Regions from separate parts of the Pseudofrankia coriaricola genome, predicted to be linked through region 3. Evidence: predicted binding sites of a transcription regulator. Region 3 holds the regulator's gene; each other region holds the start of a gene.
What was found. The regulator LexA, encoded in region 3, represses DNA repair genes until DNA is damaged. The targets are predictions, from matches to a motif close to CGAACNNNNGTTCG.
Positions count from the first base shown of each region.

Region 1: QOZ89_RS12315 (alpha-ketoglutarate-dependent dioxygenase AlkB) is a predicted target of LexA. The motif match lies at 2,247-2,260, and genes of this name have one in related genera.
Region 2: dnaB (replicative DNA helicase) is a predicted target of LexA. The motif match lies at 2,754-2,767, and genes of this name have one in related genera.

Region 1 is NZ_JASNFO010000019.1:179,883-185,193, reverse strand. Features, by position in the region: gene QOZ89_RS12325 (SDR family NAD(P)-dependent oxidoreductase) at 1-74, shown strand, start outside; gene QOZ89_RS12320 (hypothetical protein) at 313-1,290, shown strand; gene QOZ89_RS12315 (alpha-ketoglutarate-dependent dioxygenase AlkB) at 1,379-2,233, opposite strand; gene QOZ89_RS12310 (class I SAM-dependent methyltransferase) at 2,407-3,174, opposite strand; partial or broken gene QOZ89_RS47305 (hypothetical protein) at 3,234-3,314, opposite strand; gene QOZ89_RS12300 (class I SAM-dependent methyltransferase) at 3,619-4,455, shown strand; gene QOZ89_RS12295 (TniQ family protein) at 4,413-5,000, opposite strand; gene QOZ89_RS12290 (AAA family ATPase) at 5,009-5,311, opposite strand, start outside.
Region 2 is NZ_JASNFO010000071.1:6,256-11,566, forward strand. Features, by position in the region: gene QOZ89_RS31565 (WD40 repeat domain-containing serine/threonine protein kinase) at 1-1,244, shown strand, start outside; gene dnaB (replicative DNA helicase) at 1,268-2,626, opposite strand; gene rplI (50S ribosomal protein L9) at 3,460-3,906, opposite strand; gene rpsR (30S ribosomal protein S18) at 3,923-4,159, opposite strand; gene QOZ89_RS31585 (single-stranded DNA-binding protein) at 4,353-4,970, opposite strand; gene rpsF (30S ribosomal protein S6) at 4,999-5,311, opposite strand, start outside.
Region 3 is NZ_JASNFO010000050.1:69,770-75,080, reverse strand. Features, by position in the region: gene hflX (GTPase HflX) at 1-39, shown strand, start outside; gene QOZ89_RS26370 (hypothetical protein) at 274-1,569, shown strand; gene lexA (transcriptional repressor LexA) at 1,834-2,682, opposite strand; gene QOZ89_RS26360 (hypothetical protein) at 3,117-3,452, shown strand; gene QOZ89_RS26355 (ATP cone domain-containing protein) at 4,112-4,579, shown strand; gene QOZ89_RS26350 (vitamin B12-dependent ribonucleotide reductase) at 4,908-5,311, shown strand, end outside.

The sequences.
Region 1 (5,311 bases), on a different contig from region 3:
CCATCGTCGAGGCCTGCACCGCGGCGACCGCCCCCGCGCTCTTCTTCGACCGAAACGGCGCCGTTCCCTGGTAGCCGTCCGGGACCGCCCGGCCGGGTGGGCGGCGGTGCGCCGGCATCGGGCCGAACCCGTGGGAACAGCTCCGCTGAGTCCGGTGGGTCAACCGTCGACGTCAACTGACGCCAAAGTCCCGGAAGAGCGCTCAACAAGCGCTCGTCTCGCGTTTTCGAGCGCTTGTTTTCGCTTTTCGGTCGCGATGGATACTGCACTCGAACCTCCCTTGCTCTCGGCGGGTATTAGAGGACCCTTCCGGTGGTCTTCCCGCAGGCCGGCGGGTTGGTGGAGGAAAAACGCCAGAATAAAGCGTCAACCGCTGGCCGATTTGTCGCATGCTGGTCGAGTTCCGTATGGTTGGCGGCATGCCGAGCGGGGCGCATGAAGCGCCGATCGAGATGGCCACCATGGGCCCGGACGTGGTGGTCAAGCTGCTGCCGAGATTCGGGCACCCGGCACCCGGCTCCCGAGTCTCGAGATGTCATCGAGCCGGGAACGGCGATGCGGATGATGGCGCCCCGCACCTACCATGCCGACGGGGCACAGCTGTTCCGCCATCCCAACGGCAGCGCGGAGCTGGGCGTCGTGCTCGAGGTGCAGCGTCGCTGGGACCCGGAGAAACAGTGGATCTGGCTGCTCTATGTGGCACACATGACCGTCAGGCTGCGGGTCAGGACGGTGCTGCTGGTCTATTGTTCCGACCCTGCGGTCGCTGCGCGCTACAAGAAGCTGTTCGACCCTGAGGACCGCTCCGTGCCGCTGCGGCCTATTATCTTCTCACCGCTCGACGTGCCGCGGGTCGTCGATGTCGAGGAGGCCAGGACGGACCCGGTGTTCGCGGTGTTCTCGGTGATCTGCCACGGCGGGGATGCCGACATCGATGACCTCTTCCCCGCACTGGCGGCGGCGCTGGAAACGGTTAGCACCGAGACCGGGACCTCGTACGATGACATAGTTCGCGCCGGGCTGCCGCCGGATGCCCGAGCACGTTGGGAGGCCTACATGGTCAAGACCGATGGCCACAGGTTCTACAGCGACTACTACCGTGAGCTCGACGCCCGGTCGCGAGCTGACGAGAGGAGTCGCTCGGTGCTGGCTGTGCTGGAAGAGCGCGGCGTGCCCGTGTCCGACGCCGCCCGCGAGCGGATCCTCGCCTGCGGCGACCTGGACCGGCTCGATACCTGGCTCCGCCGCGCGATCACCGCCACCTCTGTCGACGACGTCATCCGCGACTGAACCGGTACCGAGAGTGCACACCCAGACACCCAGGCAGCGGCAACTCGATCATCGCAACCCACCTCGGCGAACGTAGGTGGCCAGCGCACTAGCGGACGTTTCGGGGGCGGAACTGGACGCTGATGCGGGGGCCGACGGGTCGGGCCGTCTTGGGGACGGCGTGCTCCCAGGTGCGCTGGCAGCTGCCGCCCATGACGAGCAGGTCGCCGTGGCCGAGCTCGTGCCGGATCGGCGTCGTCCCGCCGGCCTCCGTGCCGCCGGGGCGGGGATAGGCGCCAGTGCCCCTGCCGCCCGGGCGCGTAACCCAGCGGGGGTCGGCGGGGCCGCCTGCGCGGGGGCGTAGCAGGAGTGCCCGCGGGGCGCCGAGTATCAGGATCGCGACCATCGTGTCCTCGGTGGAGCCGCGGCCGGTCCGGTCGCCGTGCCAGGCGACGCTGTCGCGGCCGTCGCGGTAGAAGGCCAGCCCGACGGTCGTGAACCGCTCGCCGAGCTCCGCCACGTAATGCTCGTCGAGGGCCTGCCGGGCCGCGTCCAGGACCGGATCGGGAAGCGGCTGGCCCTGGTCGTAGAAGCGGAGCAGCCGGGGTACGTCGATCGTCCGGTCGTACATCGGCCGCCGCTCGGCCCGCCAGGGGACCTCGGCACGCAGCCGCTCGAACAGTGAGTCCGCACCCGCGATCCAATGCCGCCGCACGTCGACCCACGCCCCGCCGGCCAGCCGATGCCGTCGCAGCCCGGCGCCCGGCGGCCTGACCCGCGCCGCCGCTCCCGCGCCCGATACGCCCGCGTCGGCGAAGCCAGCGTCGCGCGGGGCGGGGTTGAGCAGATCCACGTGCGGCAGGTCCGTGTCGAGCAGGTCCGTGTCGAGCAGGTCCGTGTCGAGCAGGTCCGTGTCGAGCAGGTCCGTGTCGAGCAGTGACGCCTGGAATGGTGCTCCCACCATGCGATCACCTTATCAAACAGGTGTTCGAACGTGTGGTGAAATGGCGTTGATGGCCGTCCCGAGCGTGCTGTGACCCCCAGCGATAGTTGGCGGATCCAAGCCCAACTTGGCGGGTGCGGGTGCACCCGCACCGGCGGGAGATCGCGTAGGCGAGAACGAGTACTACTTGTCGGCTATGTCCTGGTGGCGATGAGCGCCCCGACTGTGACGGCTTCGACGAGGTCGGCGTCGGAGAGTTCCTGCAGCGCGTCTGTGAGGGTGTGTTCGAAGGCGGACCGCTGGTCGCCGAGAAGGTGGCGCAGGGGAATCGAGGTCGAGTAGAGGTAGCCGATGATCCGTTCGATGGTCCAGCGCCGGGAGAACTCGTAGGTGAAGCGTTCGACATGCTGGAACGCGGAGCGGGCGAGGACCGACTCGGGGCCTTCGGCGGCCTGCGTGGGCGCCGCGTGGGAGGGATTGTGGTCAGGCCCGAGGAAGCGCTGTTGCACCGCATCGACCATGCGCTGCCAGGGGGTGCTCGCCTGGACCAGGCAGGAGTCGCCGACGATTACCAGACCGCCGTCGTCGGTGACCATGCCGGCGAGAGCGGCGAGGACCTGGTCCCGGTCCATCCAGTGGAACGAGCGGCCCATCGTCACCAGCCGGAACCGCCCGAAGTTGCCTGGCAGGTCGCCGGAGCGGTCCAGCGTCCAGGTCACGTTGGTGATCCCGGCGGCCCTGGCCTGCGCGGCCGCCTCCTGCAGCATCTCTGCTTCCGGGTCAACGCCGACTGCCTCGCCGACGTGACGGGCGAGCGGGAGAGCCAGCTGGCCGGTGCCGCAGCCGAGGTCGAGGAGCCGGCCGGTGCCGTCGAGACGGAAGCGCCGCACCACCTCATCGATGAGCTCTGGAGGGTAGCCGGGTCGAAATCGCGCGTAGTACCAGGCTGTCCCGGCAAACAGGGCCGTAGGTAGTCCAGGGCCTTGGCGAGCTCTTCTCGGTCGGCGGCCTTGCCGGAGGCCTTATCGGCGAAGATCCGGATGCAGCCGACCCGGGTCAGCTGGGCGGTCTGCCGGTCGAGGCGCTGGTCTTTGGTCGACACCCGGGCGTACCCGACGAGGGCGCCGGTGAGGATCGCGGGCTCGGCGTCTAGGAAGTCGTCGGCGGCCTGACGGATCACCTGAGATGGCGGAGCCGTCGGGGAGGGTCGTCACACCTGGAAAGTGTAGGGAAAACGGCTCCCTCCGAGTTGTTGAACAATCGGAGTTCTCAACATGTTTTTCCGACAGATTTTCCGGGGCTGCCAGTTTGCGCGGGGGACTTCGGGCGGGGTGTTGAGAATCGATCGATTCTCAACACCCACCAGGTGTCGGCACTCGCTCGAATCGGCCTGCCACACTGCGGGCATGAACGGAAACTCTCCCGATGACGGGCTCGCCGCGAACCGCGCCCTCTGGGATGCTCGTGCCCAGGCACACGGCACGACCCCCAACGACATGCTCTACGACGTCGATTCGTTCCTGGCGGGCCGGCAGACGCTCTACGGGATCGAGTTGGAGCTGGCCGGTGATGTGACCGGCCAGGATGTGCTGCATCTGCAGTGCCACTTCGGCATGGACACACTCAACTGGGCCCGTCTGGGTGCCAGGGTCACCGGTGTCGATTTCTCGTCGACGGCGATCGTCCGGGCACGCGAGCTGGCCGAGCTCGCGGGCCTGACCGCCGATTTCGTCGAGGCGGACACGCAGAATCTACCGTCCGGCTTGGCGGGCAGGTTCGATCTGGTGATCGCCACCTACGGGGTGCTGTGCTGGATCGGGGACCTTGACGCGTGGATGCGTGGTGCGGCGATGGCGCTGCGGCCGGGAGGAAGGCTGGTGCTGGTCGACCTGCATCCCGCCTACCAGACCCTGGCCACCTATGAGCCGCTCGTGGCCGACTGGCCCTACGGTGGAGGGGAGCCCCAGCGTGAGGTCGTCACGGGCACGTATGCGGACCCGGACCTGCCGATGACCGCACAGGAGGTGGTCCAGTACCCGCACTCGGTGGGCGAGATCGTGACAGCGGCCGCCGGATCGGGACTGATCATCGACCGGCTCGGCGAGCACACCGAGGCCGAATTCCCCGGAAGTCGCATCCTGCCCGAAGGACCCGACGGCACCCGTCGGTTCCCGTTCGGCGACACCTACCTCCCGATCCTCTACTCGCTCCGAGCGAGATCACCCCGAACGGCCCCTGCGTAGCCGCCCGCGCGGCACGGTGCCCCGCCCGCGCCCGGCTGGAGGTCGAGCACACGGGCTTGGACGGCGAGCGGACGTTCGTGGATGGTGCACGCGAACACAACGGGCACCCGCCAGGATTTCCTCCAGGCTCCGCCGTGGCGTTGTTGGATGGTGCTCCCGTCTCCGGCCAGGCAGTCAGGGCAGTAGCGGGTGGACTGGGTGAACACCCAGCGGACGAGTCCGGTGATTCCGCTGGCCTGGCGGATCCAGATATCGGGGGCAAGGTCAAGTGGCGGGTAGCGACCGCCAAGGTTGGCCAGGGCCAACGCCGCGGCTTCCTGGGAGCTCAGCCGGGTCGCGTCGGCGAATCGCTGTGTGGTGGCCGGGTCCATCCAGAGCAGGCGTCTGGCTGGGATCGACGATTGCTGCTGGGGAAGGAGAAGTCCGGTGATAGCCGCCAGGTGCCCAAGGGGCTGGTCCAGCCGGTGCGCCAGCCGCAGCAGGTAGCCAGGCAGCGTTTCGTCGGACAGCGGGTCGAGGCTGCGGGGCAGCGGGCGAGATCTCATCGGCGCAGTCAGGCGGTGGAAGAAGTGCCGGGGTCGTCGAAGACGGTGCTGCGTGGTCGACGACGTGTCTTGGTGGTCGGCCGGGGGTGGCCGGGGACGGTGGGCAGCTCGCCGGCGGTGGGATCGCGGCGCGGCGGGTTGCCGAGGTTGATCGTGACGCCGTCCAACAGGTTGGAGGTCAGCCGCTCCTCGCCGCTGTCGAGTGCTGCCGTGCAGCCGTCCTCGATCAGCCGTTCCAGCAGGCCGACGATGCCGCCAGCGCGGCGGAACAGGTATTCGGGCGTGTCCCCGGCCGTGAGCATGCCGGGCTC
Region 2 (5,311 bases), on a different contig from region 3:
GCCGGCCCGCGACCCCGGCCCGACCGGCCGTGACGACGGATCCGCCCACCCGGGAGGCGACCACCTTCGTTCCACCCCATCTGGCCGGCGGAACGCGGGCGCCCGACGACACCTACCGGTTCGACGACGGCCGCCCCGCGGCCGGGGGCGTCGCGGACCCGACCGGTCACCGACGGCAGGCCAGGCGGTTCGGCGTGCGCCGCGGCGGCCTGGCCGGGCTCGGACCGGCCGTCGACGCGGCCCCGCTCGGCGGGCCGCTCACCGGCCACACCGGCCAGGTAACGTCGGTCGCGTTCGCCCCCGACGGCCTGGCGCTCGCTACGGCGAGCGCGGACGGCACCACCCGGGTCTGGCGTATCGCCCACGAGGCCGGCCACGCCGCGTCCCAGCTGGGTGAACCGCTGCGCGGCCACGAGGGGCGGGTGCTCGCCGTCGCCTACTCGCCGGGTGGGAGGGCGCTGGCGACCGCTGGCGGCGACCACACGGCGCGGCTCTGGCTGCGGGCGGCCACCGCTCCCGGCGAGGCGGATCCCGCCACCGTCGACGGCCATGGCTACCGCCCGCTCGCCATCGCCCGCGGCCACACCGACCAGGTGACCTCGGTGGCGTTCGCCCCGCGCGGCCGGCTGCTCGCCACCGGCGGCCTCGACGGGACGGTCCGGCTCTGGCAGCTCGACCTCGACGCCGTCGGCCGGGACGCCGTCCGCCCGCTCGGGCGGCCGCTCGCCGGTCACCGGGGCAAGGTCCTCGCCGTCGCGTTCTCGCCGGACGGCCAGATCCTCGCCACCGGCGGGACGGACCACACCGCGCTGCTCTGGGACCTGACGTCGTCGGTCCCCCGCCCGCTCGGCCCGCCGCTCGCCGACCACCGCTGGCACGTGCAGGCGCTCGCCGTCTCACCCGACGGCGACACCCTCGCCGCGGCGGCCGGCTTCGGCACCGTCCGCCTCTGGGATCTGACCGACCCGGCGCGTCCGTCGGGCCTCGCCGAGCTGACCAGCTGGCAGAGCGGCCAGGTCCGGGCGGTTGCCTTCGCCGCCGACGGCCGCACTCTCGCGGCCGCGGCCGGCATCGGCGCCGCCGTCGGCCTGTGGAACGTCGAGGACCCGACGATCCCGGAGCCACTCGGCCAGCTCGCGACCGGCCATGTCGGCACCGTCCGGGCGCTCGCCTTCTCCCCGACCCGCGACATCCTCGCCACCGCCGGCGACACGTCCACCCGCCTCTGGCGCCCCGCGGAGTAGCCCGACCGATTCCGCGAAGGCGGTCAGTTCGCCATGTCGACGAAGCGGGAGTAGTGGCCCTGGAACGCGACCGTGACGGTACCGGTCGGACCGTTACGGTGCTTGGCGATGATCAGATCGGCTTCGCCGGCCCGGGCCGATTCTTTCTCGACGGTGTCCTCGCGGTACAGGAGGATCACGGCGTCGGCGTCCTGCTCCAGGCTGCCGGACTCGCGCAGGTCAGAAACCTGGGGACGCTTGTCGGCGCGCTGTTCGGAGGCGCGGTTGAGCTGTGAGATCGCGACGACAGGGATCTCCAGCTCCTTGGCGAGCAGCTTCAACGAGCGGGAGATCTCGCTGACCTCCTGCTGGCGGCTCTCCACCCTCTTCGGCGACGACATGAGCTGCAGGTAGTCGAGGATGACCAGGCGCAGGTCGTGGCGCTGGCGCAGCCGGCGCGCCTTCGCCCGGATCTCCATCATCGTGAGGTGCGGGCTGTCGTCGATGAACAGCGGTGCCTCGGCGACCTCGCCCATCCGCCGGGCCAGCCGCGCCCAGTCGTCGTCGGTCAGCCGGCCCGTCCGGATGTTCTGCAACGAGACCCGCGCCTCCGCCGACAGCAGCCTCATGGTGATCTCCATCCGACTCATCTCCAGCGAGAAGATGACGGACGCCATTCCGTGCTTGATGGACGCCGCTCGCGCGAAATCGAGGCCCAGGGTCGACTTTCCGACCGCGGGCCGGGCGGCGACGATCCAGAGCTGGCCGCCGTGGAGGCCATTGGTCAGCTCGTCGAGGTCGGTGAAGCCGGTAGGGACGCCCGTGAGGGCGCCCTCATGGCCGGCGATCGCCTCGATCTCCTCGAGGGCCGGGTTGAGCAGGTCACCCAGCGGCGCGTAGTCCTCAGTGCTACGGCGCTCGGTGACCTCGTAGACGGCGGCCTGGGCGCGGTCGACCAGCTCGTCGACATCCTGTGCCGGGCCGTAGGCGAGCTGGACTATTCGCGTGCCGGCCTCGGCGAGCCGGCGCAGCACGGCCTTCTCGGCGACGATCCTCGCGTAGTAGCCCGCGTTCGCGGCGGTCGGCACGCTGGAGATCAGCGTGTGCAGGTAGGCGGGGCCGCCGACGCGGTCCAGCAGGTCACGCCGGCCGAGCTCCGCGGCGACACTGACCGTGTCGGCCGGCTCGCCGCGGCCATAGAGGTCGCCGACGACCTCGAACACCGTGGCGTGCGCCGGCCGGTAGAAGTCGCCGGCGAGCACGACCTCGATGACGTCGGCGACGGCGTCCTTGGACAACATCATGCCGCCGAGCACGCTCTGCTCGGCCAGGATGTCGTGCGGGGGCGTCCGGTCGAACTCGACGGGCTGGCCGCCATTGCGCGAGATGTCAGTGACCGTCACTCGCCTCACCCCCCCGTCCACGATCTTCTCGCACGGCCCGACGGTGCCTCGCACCGCTCCCCGCCGCTCCTTGCCGGTCCGCTCCTTGCCGGTCCAGTCCTTGCCGGTCCAGGCCAGAGCCGTCCTTCGAACATATGTTCGATCAGATGGCTGGCCGGTGTCAAGGAGGAGCGTCGGGATGGCCACGGGCACGTCGAGTAGAGAACGTACGTGCACCTTCCTCGCGCATCGCGCTCGGCACTCCGTGGCGACCCCTGAATGGCTGACTTTAGGGAACGCGGGCACTGTGCGGCAAAAAGTTATCCACAGGGATGTGTGGATAACCTGTGGGCAACTCCGGTACAGCCTGGGGAGGACCTCGGGACGACGGCCGATGAACTGTGGATGGACTAGCCCGGTACCGCCCGGGATCGGCTGTCAGGCTGGGCATCCTTCCGGACGCCCTGTGGACACAAAAAAAGCTCGCCCAAGTCTCCGAATGAAGCCCTCACCAGACAAGCGAGCCCTTACGGGGACCACCGGTGGCCCATGTGGTGCGTCGATTCGGAGGCCCGAGGGAGCCGGCAGTGAGGCCGAGGACGCAGGCAGGCCGGCCCCAGAGACGGCGATGCCCGGTGCCCCGGACTTTCCCGGGACACCGGGCAGGTGTATGGCTATGGTTACTTCTCGCCGCTTACTCGGTTACACCGCGCTTGCGTCGCAGACACCTCGGTCGATGCCTACCGGTACACACCGGCCCGATCCGGCGTTTGCCTACCGGCCGGACCCGAAGATCCAGCCGGGGGTCAGACGAGACCGCGCCGGTCCGGCGACCGTGCGACCGCTTCCGCGAGTCAGGCCGCGGCGACCCTGACGGTCAGCTGGGCGGTCACGTCGGGGTGCAGGTGCACCGCGACGGTGTGCTGACCGACAGCCTTGATCGGCGAGGTCAGCTGGACCTTCCGCTTGTCCAGCGACGGACCGCCCGCCTTCGCCACGGCGTCCGTGACGTCGCCGGCGGTGATCGAGCCGAAGAGCCGGCCCTCCTTGCCCGCCCGGCTCGTCAGCGTCACGGACAGCGCCTTGAGCTGCTCGGCGATCTCCTGCGCGTGCCCCAGATCACGGACCTCCCGGGCCGACCTGGCCCGCTTGATCTGCTCGACCTGGCGCTCGATGCCGCGGGTCGCGATGATCGCGAACTGCTGGGGAACGAGGTAGTTGCGGCCGTAGCCGTCGGCCACCTCGACGATGTCGCCGGGGCTGCCGAGGCCCGGCACCTCCTGGGTGAGAACGAGCTTCATGTCGGCGTCACCCTCCTCAGCGCGCGGTCGAGGTGTAGGGCAGCAGCGCCATCTCGCGGCTGTTCTTCACCGCGATGGCGACGTCCCGCTGGTGCTGGCTGCAGTTGCCGGTGACCCGACGGGCACGGATCTTGCCGCGGTCCGAGATGAACTTGCGCAGCAGCGAGGTGTCCTTGTAGTCGATGTAGTCGGTCTTGTCCTTGCAGAAGACGCAAACCTTCTTCTTCGGCTTGCGCACAGCCGCCTTGGGCATGGTTGTGCACTCCTAGATTTCAGACAAAGTCAGATGAGCGTCCCGGATACCCCTCGAGGGCGCGAAGCGCCATCGAGGTCCGGGCCGGCCCCGGACGGCATCGTGACCCCGAGCAGGCCGCCCAGAGGGCGGCGGGCAGGGTCGGCCGGGTCGGCGCGCAATGGGCGCGAACGCCCGGGCACCACGAACGGGGCTAGAAGGGCGGCTCGTCGGAGTACCCGCCGGCCGGCTGCGACCAGGGGTCGTCGACGGCGCCGCCGGAGTAGCCGCCCCCGGAAGAGGAGGAGCTACCACCACCGCCGCCGCCGCCGCGGTAACCACTGCCACCGCCGGCGCTACCAGCACCGGCACCGGCACCGCTGGCACCGTTACCGCTGGCACCACCGCCACCGCGGTATCCGCTGTCCGGCGGGCCGTCGTAGCCACCGCCGCCGCCACCGCCACCGCGCGCCGCGCGGACGACCTTGGCGGTCGCGTATCGCAGCGACGGGCCGATCTCATCGACGTCGAGCTCGATGACGGTACGTTTGTCGCCCTCGCGGGTCTCGAACGAGCGCTGCTTGAGCCGACCCTGGACGATGACGCGAGCGCCCTTGGTCAGCGACTCCGCGACGTGCTCGGCCGCCTGCCGCCAGATCGAGCAGCGCAGGAACAGCGGTTCGCCGTCCTTCCACTCGTTGGTGGCCCGGTCGAGCGTGCGCGGCGTGGATGCGACCGTGAAGCTCGCGACAGCCGCCCCGTTCGGGGTGAACCGCAGCTCCGGGTCGCTGGTCAGATTGCCGACGACAGTGATGACGGTCTCACCGGCCATGGGATGTGCCCCCTGTCCCGCGGGTGTGTCAGGCGGCCGGCCGACGGGCGGCGCGCGGCTTCTTCGCTTCGGGCAGCCGGATGACCTTGGTGCGGATAACCGACTCGTTGAGCGTGAGCTGACGGTCGAGCTCGGCGACGACGTCCGGCTCGGCGTGCAGATCGATGATGGCGTAGATGCCCTCGTGGCTCTTGCGGATCTCGTAGGAGAGCCGGCGGCGGCCCCAGACGTCGACCTTCTCCACCGCGCCGCCGCCATTGCGGACGACGGAGAGGAACTGGTCGAGGGACGGCGCGACGGTGCGTTCCTCAAGATCTGGATCGAGGATGACCATCAGCTCG
Region 3 (5,311 bases):
GCCGAGCTGGACTCCTTCCGCCAGCGCATCGACGCTTAGCGCGGCGTTCCGCGTCGACGCGCCGGCAGCGTCCTGACGTTCTCGGCGGTCCAGGATTACGGGGCGGTCCAGGGACACGGGTCCGTGTCCCTGGACCGCCGGCCTGGCCATGCCGAGCGGGATCAGATGACCGTGACGTCCGGTCGGATGCAGAGCTGGTCGGATGCAGAGCTCCGCCTGATCGCCCACCGACATATCGCCGAGGTTTCTCCGGGCGGCCGATAGGTTCGTGACGTGGTCGTGGAGAAACCGGGCAAGGCTGACAGGTCCGGTTCGCTCGGGCTGGCCGCTGTCATCGGCGCGGTTGCCGGGCTGTCCCTCGCCGCCCGGTGGGGCGTTCTTCCCATGATCGTGGCGGCAGTGGTCTGCGGCCTGCTGGTGACGGTCTCGGAGGCGGTCGCGCGGGCGCGACAACGTCCCGGCCAGATTCCCGCGCTGTGGTCGCGAATCGTGATGAGCACGGCGATCGCCGCGCCCCTGGCCTGGGCCCTGGGAGCGGTGACCGGGGCCGGGCCGATCGTCGTGGGCCTGGTCATCGGCGGGCTGGCCGGCGCGCTCGGGCTTCGTCCCCAGAAGGTGGTAGTCGGCCCGCTGGTGGGTCTCGCTGTCGGTTCCGGTTGCTGGCTGCTCTGGGGCGGGGTCCCGGCCGCGCTCGTCGGCAGCGCCACCGTGCTCGTCTTCCGGACCGCGTCGGCGGGGATCTTCCGCGACCCGCAGGTGGCGATGCTCGCTGAGCGGGTCAGCGCCGAGGACCTGCCGTTCGTGGTCCCGCTGGTGGCCAGGACCCGCTATGTCGGGACGGGCTATGTACGCGACCTGGCCGAGGGGCTCGGCGGCGACTACCAGGCCGCCGCGCCCGACGTCGGGATCGTCGCCTCGCTGGACGATCTGGCGGGCCCGGAGTTCGATCCCGCGGCCGTCGCCCCGCTGGTACGCGAGTTCTACGAGCACACGACGCGGTTCACGCTCGACATCGTTCCGCGGTGGCGGCTATGGGTTCGGCCTGGCTACCTGCTCTACCGCACGCTGCTGGCGCGCCCGCTCGGGCAGGCGAATGTGCCCATGAACCAGCGTGAGGCGCAGCGCGGCGTTCACAGCCGGATCGACACGATCAGCCGTGCGGGCTACGGCACGGTGAGCGTCCGGGGCTGGATCAGGTCCTACGTCGACAACGACGAGCCCCTGTTCGTCGGGATCTACACGACCTACCGCCGGGATGGCCGGGGCTACGTCAGCGTCGGGTTCCCGCTGCCGCGGGCCAGTTTCACGGCCACCCTGGCGCCGAGCGCGCGGGCCGGCGGAGGCCTGGTCCTCTCCAGTCGCGGCGACCTGGACCAGCCCGGGCACTATCTGACCTACGTGGACGCGGAGACGAAGGAGCTGACCGCCGCCGTGGTCCACGGCTTCGCCGAGCAACTCGACGTCTACGTCCAGGACGGCGAACTGCGGGCCGAACACGAGTTCTGGGTGTTCGGCCTGCCGTTCCTCGTCCTGCACTACTCGATACGCCGCAAGGCCGAACCCAACTAGCCAACTTTGGATCGTCGGCCAGCCGAGTTCGACCCCGAGACGTCACGTTGGGCGCAGGCGAAGCTGCCTGACGGGAGCGCGACTACGCAACCCAACCACCGCTGGTGACGGCGCATCAGCGCTGCACTAACCGGACCACGTCGTCGGCCCCGGACCAGACCAGCCCCCGTCATACGCTTGTACCTGGAACCAGGTGGGGAGGGCGCTCAGCGCCCGACAGGCCGCGCCCGGCGGCGGGCGCGGAGCGTCCGCCGCGGGACGGCCCTAGACCCGGCGCATGACGGCGACTACCCGTCCCAGGACGGTGGCGTCGTCGCCGGGGATGTCGTGGAAGGCTGGGTTCTCCGGCTGGAGCCAGACGTGGCCGTCGCGGCGGCGCAGCCGCTTGACGGTCGCCTCTCCGTCGATCAGCGCGGCGACGATCTCGCCGTTCTCGGCGACTGGCTGCTGGCGGACGGCCACCAGGTCACCGTCGCAGATGGCCGCGTTGATCATCGAATCACCGACGACGCGGAGCAGGAACAGCGTGCCCTCGCCGACGATCTCGCGCGGCAGCGGCAGCACGTCCTCGACCGCCTGCTCGGCGAGGATCGGCCCACCGGCGGCGATCCGGCCGACCAGCGGCACGTAGGCCGTCGCCGCCGTCAACGCGTCCTTCTCGTCGCCCTCGCGGGCAAGCGCGTCGCCGGCTGGGTCGAGCGTGTGCACCCGCAGCGGGTTCGCGCCGCCCCGGGCCCTGCTCGTGCCGGCCGCCTGACGAGTCTTCGGAATCGGCCTGACCGGCCGGCCGCCCTCGGGGGAGACCACCTCGATCGCCCGCGGCCGGTTCGGGTCGCGGCGCAGCAGGCCCTTGTCCTCGAGCATCTTGAGCTGGTGCGCGACGCTGCTGGTGCTGGTCAGGCCCACTGCCTCGCCGATCTCGCGCACGCTGGGCGGGTAGCCGCGCCGCTCGACCGCATTGCGGATCACCTCGAGCACCTTGCGCTGACGGGGAGTCAGGCCGTCGTCGTCGACGGGGCCGTCGGGGAAGTCGCGCACGGTGCCACCGCTCTCCTCATCGCGGCTCGCCGACGGGCGACCGGCCCTGCGCGGACCCCTGCCCTGCGTGGTCATGGCCTAGATTCTCCTCGCCTCGAGGTCATGCTGCTGGACCGGGCCGCCGGCTCCCGCAGGGTTTCACCTGTGGATAAGGGGAGTCGGGTTGCGCCCGATCGTGTGACGACCGTAGCCCGGCGGCGCGTGAATCTCAAACAGGCGTTCGAGCGTGTCTGCGTGTTCTGCCGGCCTTGTGCGTGTAAGAATCGACCATCAGTTCGAAGCGGGCCCTGTCCCCGTCCTGACCCCAGCTACCGGCCACTGCTGCCGGTCGCCGCCATATGTAGATCTTGGGCTAGCTTTCCGATGGCCCCAGATGTCTGCCGGGGATGACTCCCTCGGTGATCCGTCGGCTCGGCTCATCGATGGCTCCCGCCCCGGACTCCCCGACGTTGGTTGAGCTTCGCTTGACGAGCTGTGCCGGGTGACGGCCCGGCCGCTAGGAGGTTGGCGTGACGAACCCGCGTGGGGCCACCCTGGTCCCAGGGCGCCCGGCCGCGCGACAGTCGGACGGCGCCGACGTGATTGCCCTGCCCGTACCGACAACACGTCGCCGCCCGGCGAGCGCTGCCCCGCCGCCGGTGCCCAGCCCGCTCGCGCGGGCCGTGGCGGCCGAGCATCCGGTCGCCGGCGCGAGGTCCGGCCGCCGGCGGACGAGCCGGCAGACGCCCGCGCTGCGGCTGACCAGCCGCGGCCGGGCTGTGGCCGCGCTCCTGCTCGCTCTCGCCCTCTGGGGCGCCACCAGTGCTGTCTGGCTGGCCGTTCACTGGGCGCTTGCCGCCGCCTGACCGGCGGCCGCCCTCCTCTACCTGGCGCCCACGTTGGCCATATGGTCGACGCGGGCGCCAGGCTGTTGTCACCCGCCAGCGCACCGCCGCCTGATCGTCCGCCGCTGCCCGCGCGGCCTGGTCGCCCGTCGCCAGACTTGCGACCGCCGCGCTGGATACGCGCGGCGTGGGCCCTGATGTGGTCTGACCCAGAGGTGTGGGGCAGCGGAACGTCACGCCTCGTGAACGAGGTTGCGCGTGGCGCTCCGCGACCTGCGGCGACGGGTGGGACCACCGGCCGGGACGGTCACGGCCGACCGGGATCTGGCTGGGTGGGATTCGACACGCGCGTGGGGCATGCTCACGGGCGATCCGGGCATGCGCTACTGTGGTAGCACAACATCTGGTAGTTACACACCTGTAAGTCGTCCACAGCTTGTTGCCGGGAGAGCCGGCGATCCACCGGAGCCGCGGACGACCGTCCCGGTGGGCCGTCGCGGCGCGTTCGTCGGAGCTTCCAGGTCAGGTCGTCAGGTCGTGCGTCAGCCATGCACCGGGGAGGCCCGGGGCGGGGCTGAAACGGGGACGTGTTCACACGCGCCCGTGGTTGTTCCTGGTGGGCCGTAAAGAGGGGAGGAGCCGTGCGGTGTCCGTTCTGCCGGCATCCCGACAGCCGAGTGATGGACAGCCGGGAGGCCGATGAGGGCGCGGCCATCCGGCGCCGGCGGGCGTGTCCCTCCTGCGGGCGGCGGTTCACGACCATGGAAGAGGCCTCGCTGCGGGTGCGCAAGCGCAGCGGTGCCGCCGAGCCGTTCAGCAGAGCGAAGGTCGTCGCGGGCGTCCGCAAGGCCTGTCAGGGCCGCCCGGTGAGTTCGGAGGAACTCGCCAGGCTCGCCCAACGGGTGGAGGACACGGTCCGCTCGTCCGGCGCCGCCGAGGTCCCGGCCGAGGATGTGGGCCTGGCGATTCTCGGCCCGCTGCGTGAGCTCGACGAAGTCGCCTATCTGCGGTTCGCGTCCGTCTACCTGTCGTTTGAGTCGCTCGCCGACTTCGAGCGGGCGATCGCTCAGTTGCGGGCCGACCTGGCCGGGCAGGACGTGCCGGACGACGTCGTCACCGCCGTGTCGCCCGTGTCGACCAGACCCTAGGCCCCGGGCGGCCCGGCCCGAGGCCCAAGACCGGAAGCCGGCGGAGCCGCCGGCCGCAACGTGAACAGCGCGCGGAAGGCGTCCGGCGCGCGGCGGGTCACCAGCGCGTCGCACGTCGGGCGCGATCAGATCCCACACAACATCGGCAAAGGCCTTCGGGTGCGCGAGATATCATGATCACGCGTCCTTCGGTCGAAGTATCAGAGGCCTGCGGATATGCGGTAAGACGTGACCGCGCATCCTCCGGCCGGATCCGGGTCGCGTGGCCGCCGGTCCTCTTCGGCATGCCCGCGATCGGCCCCAGAGACGAGCAGAGCTGAGGAGCGTCATGACGGAGACCCGCGGCACGAAGCAGAAGGCCAGCTCCAACGGTAAGGCCGCCTCGACCGTCGGGAAGCCCGCCGTCCCTGTCGAGGCGGCGCGCAAAGCCGCGACCGTCCCCGACGCGGGCGACGGCCCGGCCAGTGGAGCGGGCACGGCCGGCGCCGGCCGGGCGACCGGCCCGCGGATCGAGCGCCGCAACACCAAGCCCGGTGTGCACCCGTACGACCAGGTGACCTGGGAAAAGCGGGACGTCGTCATGACCAACTGGCGGGACGGCTCCATCAACTTCGAGCAGCGTGGCGTCGAGTTCCCGGAGTCCTGGTCGATCAACGCGTCGAACATCGTCACCAGCAAGTACTTCCGCGGCGCGGTCGGATCCCCGCAGCGCGAGTCGTCGCTGCGCCAGCT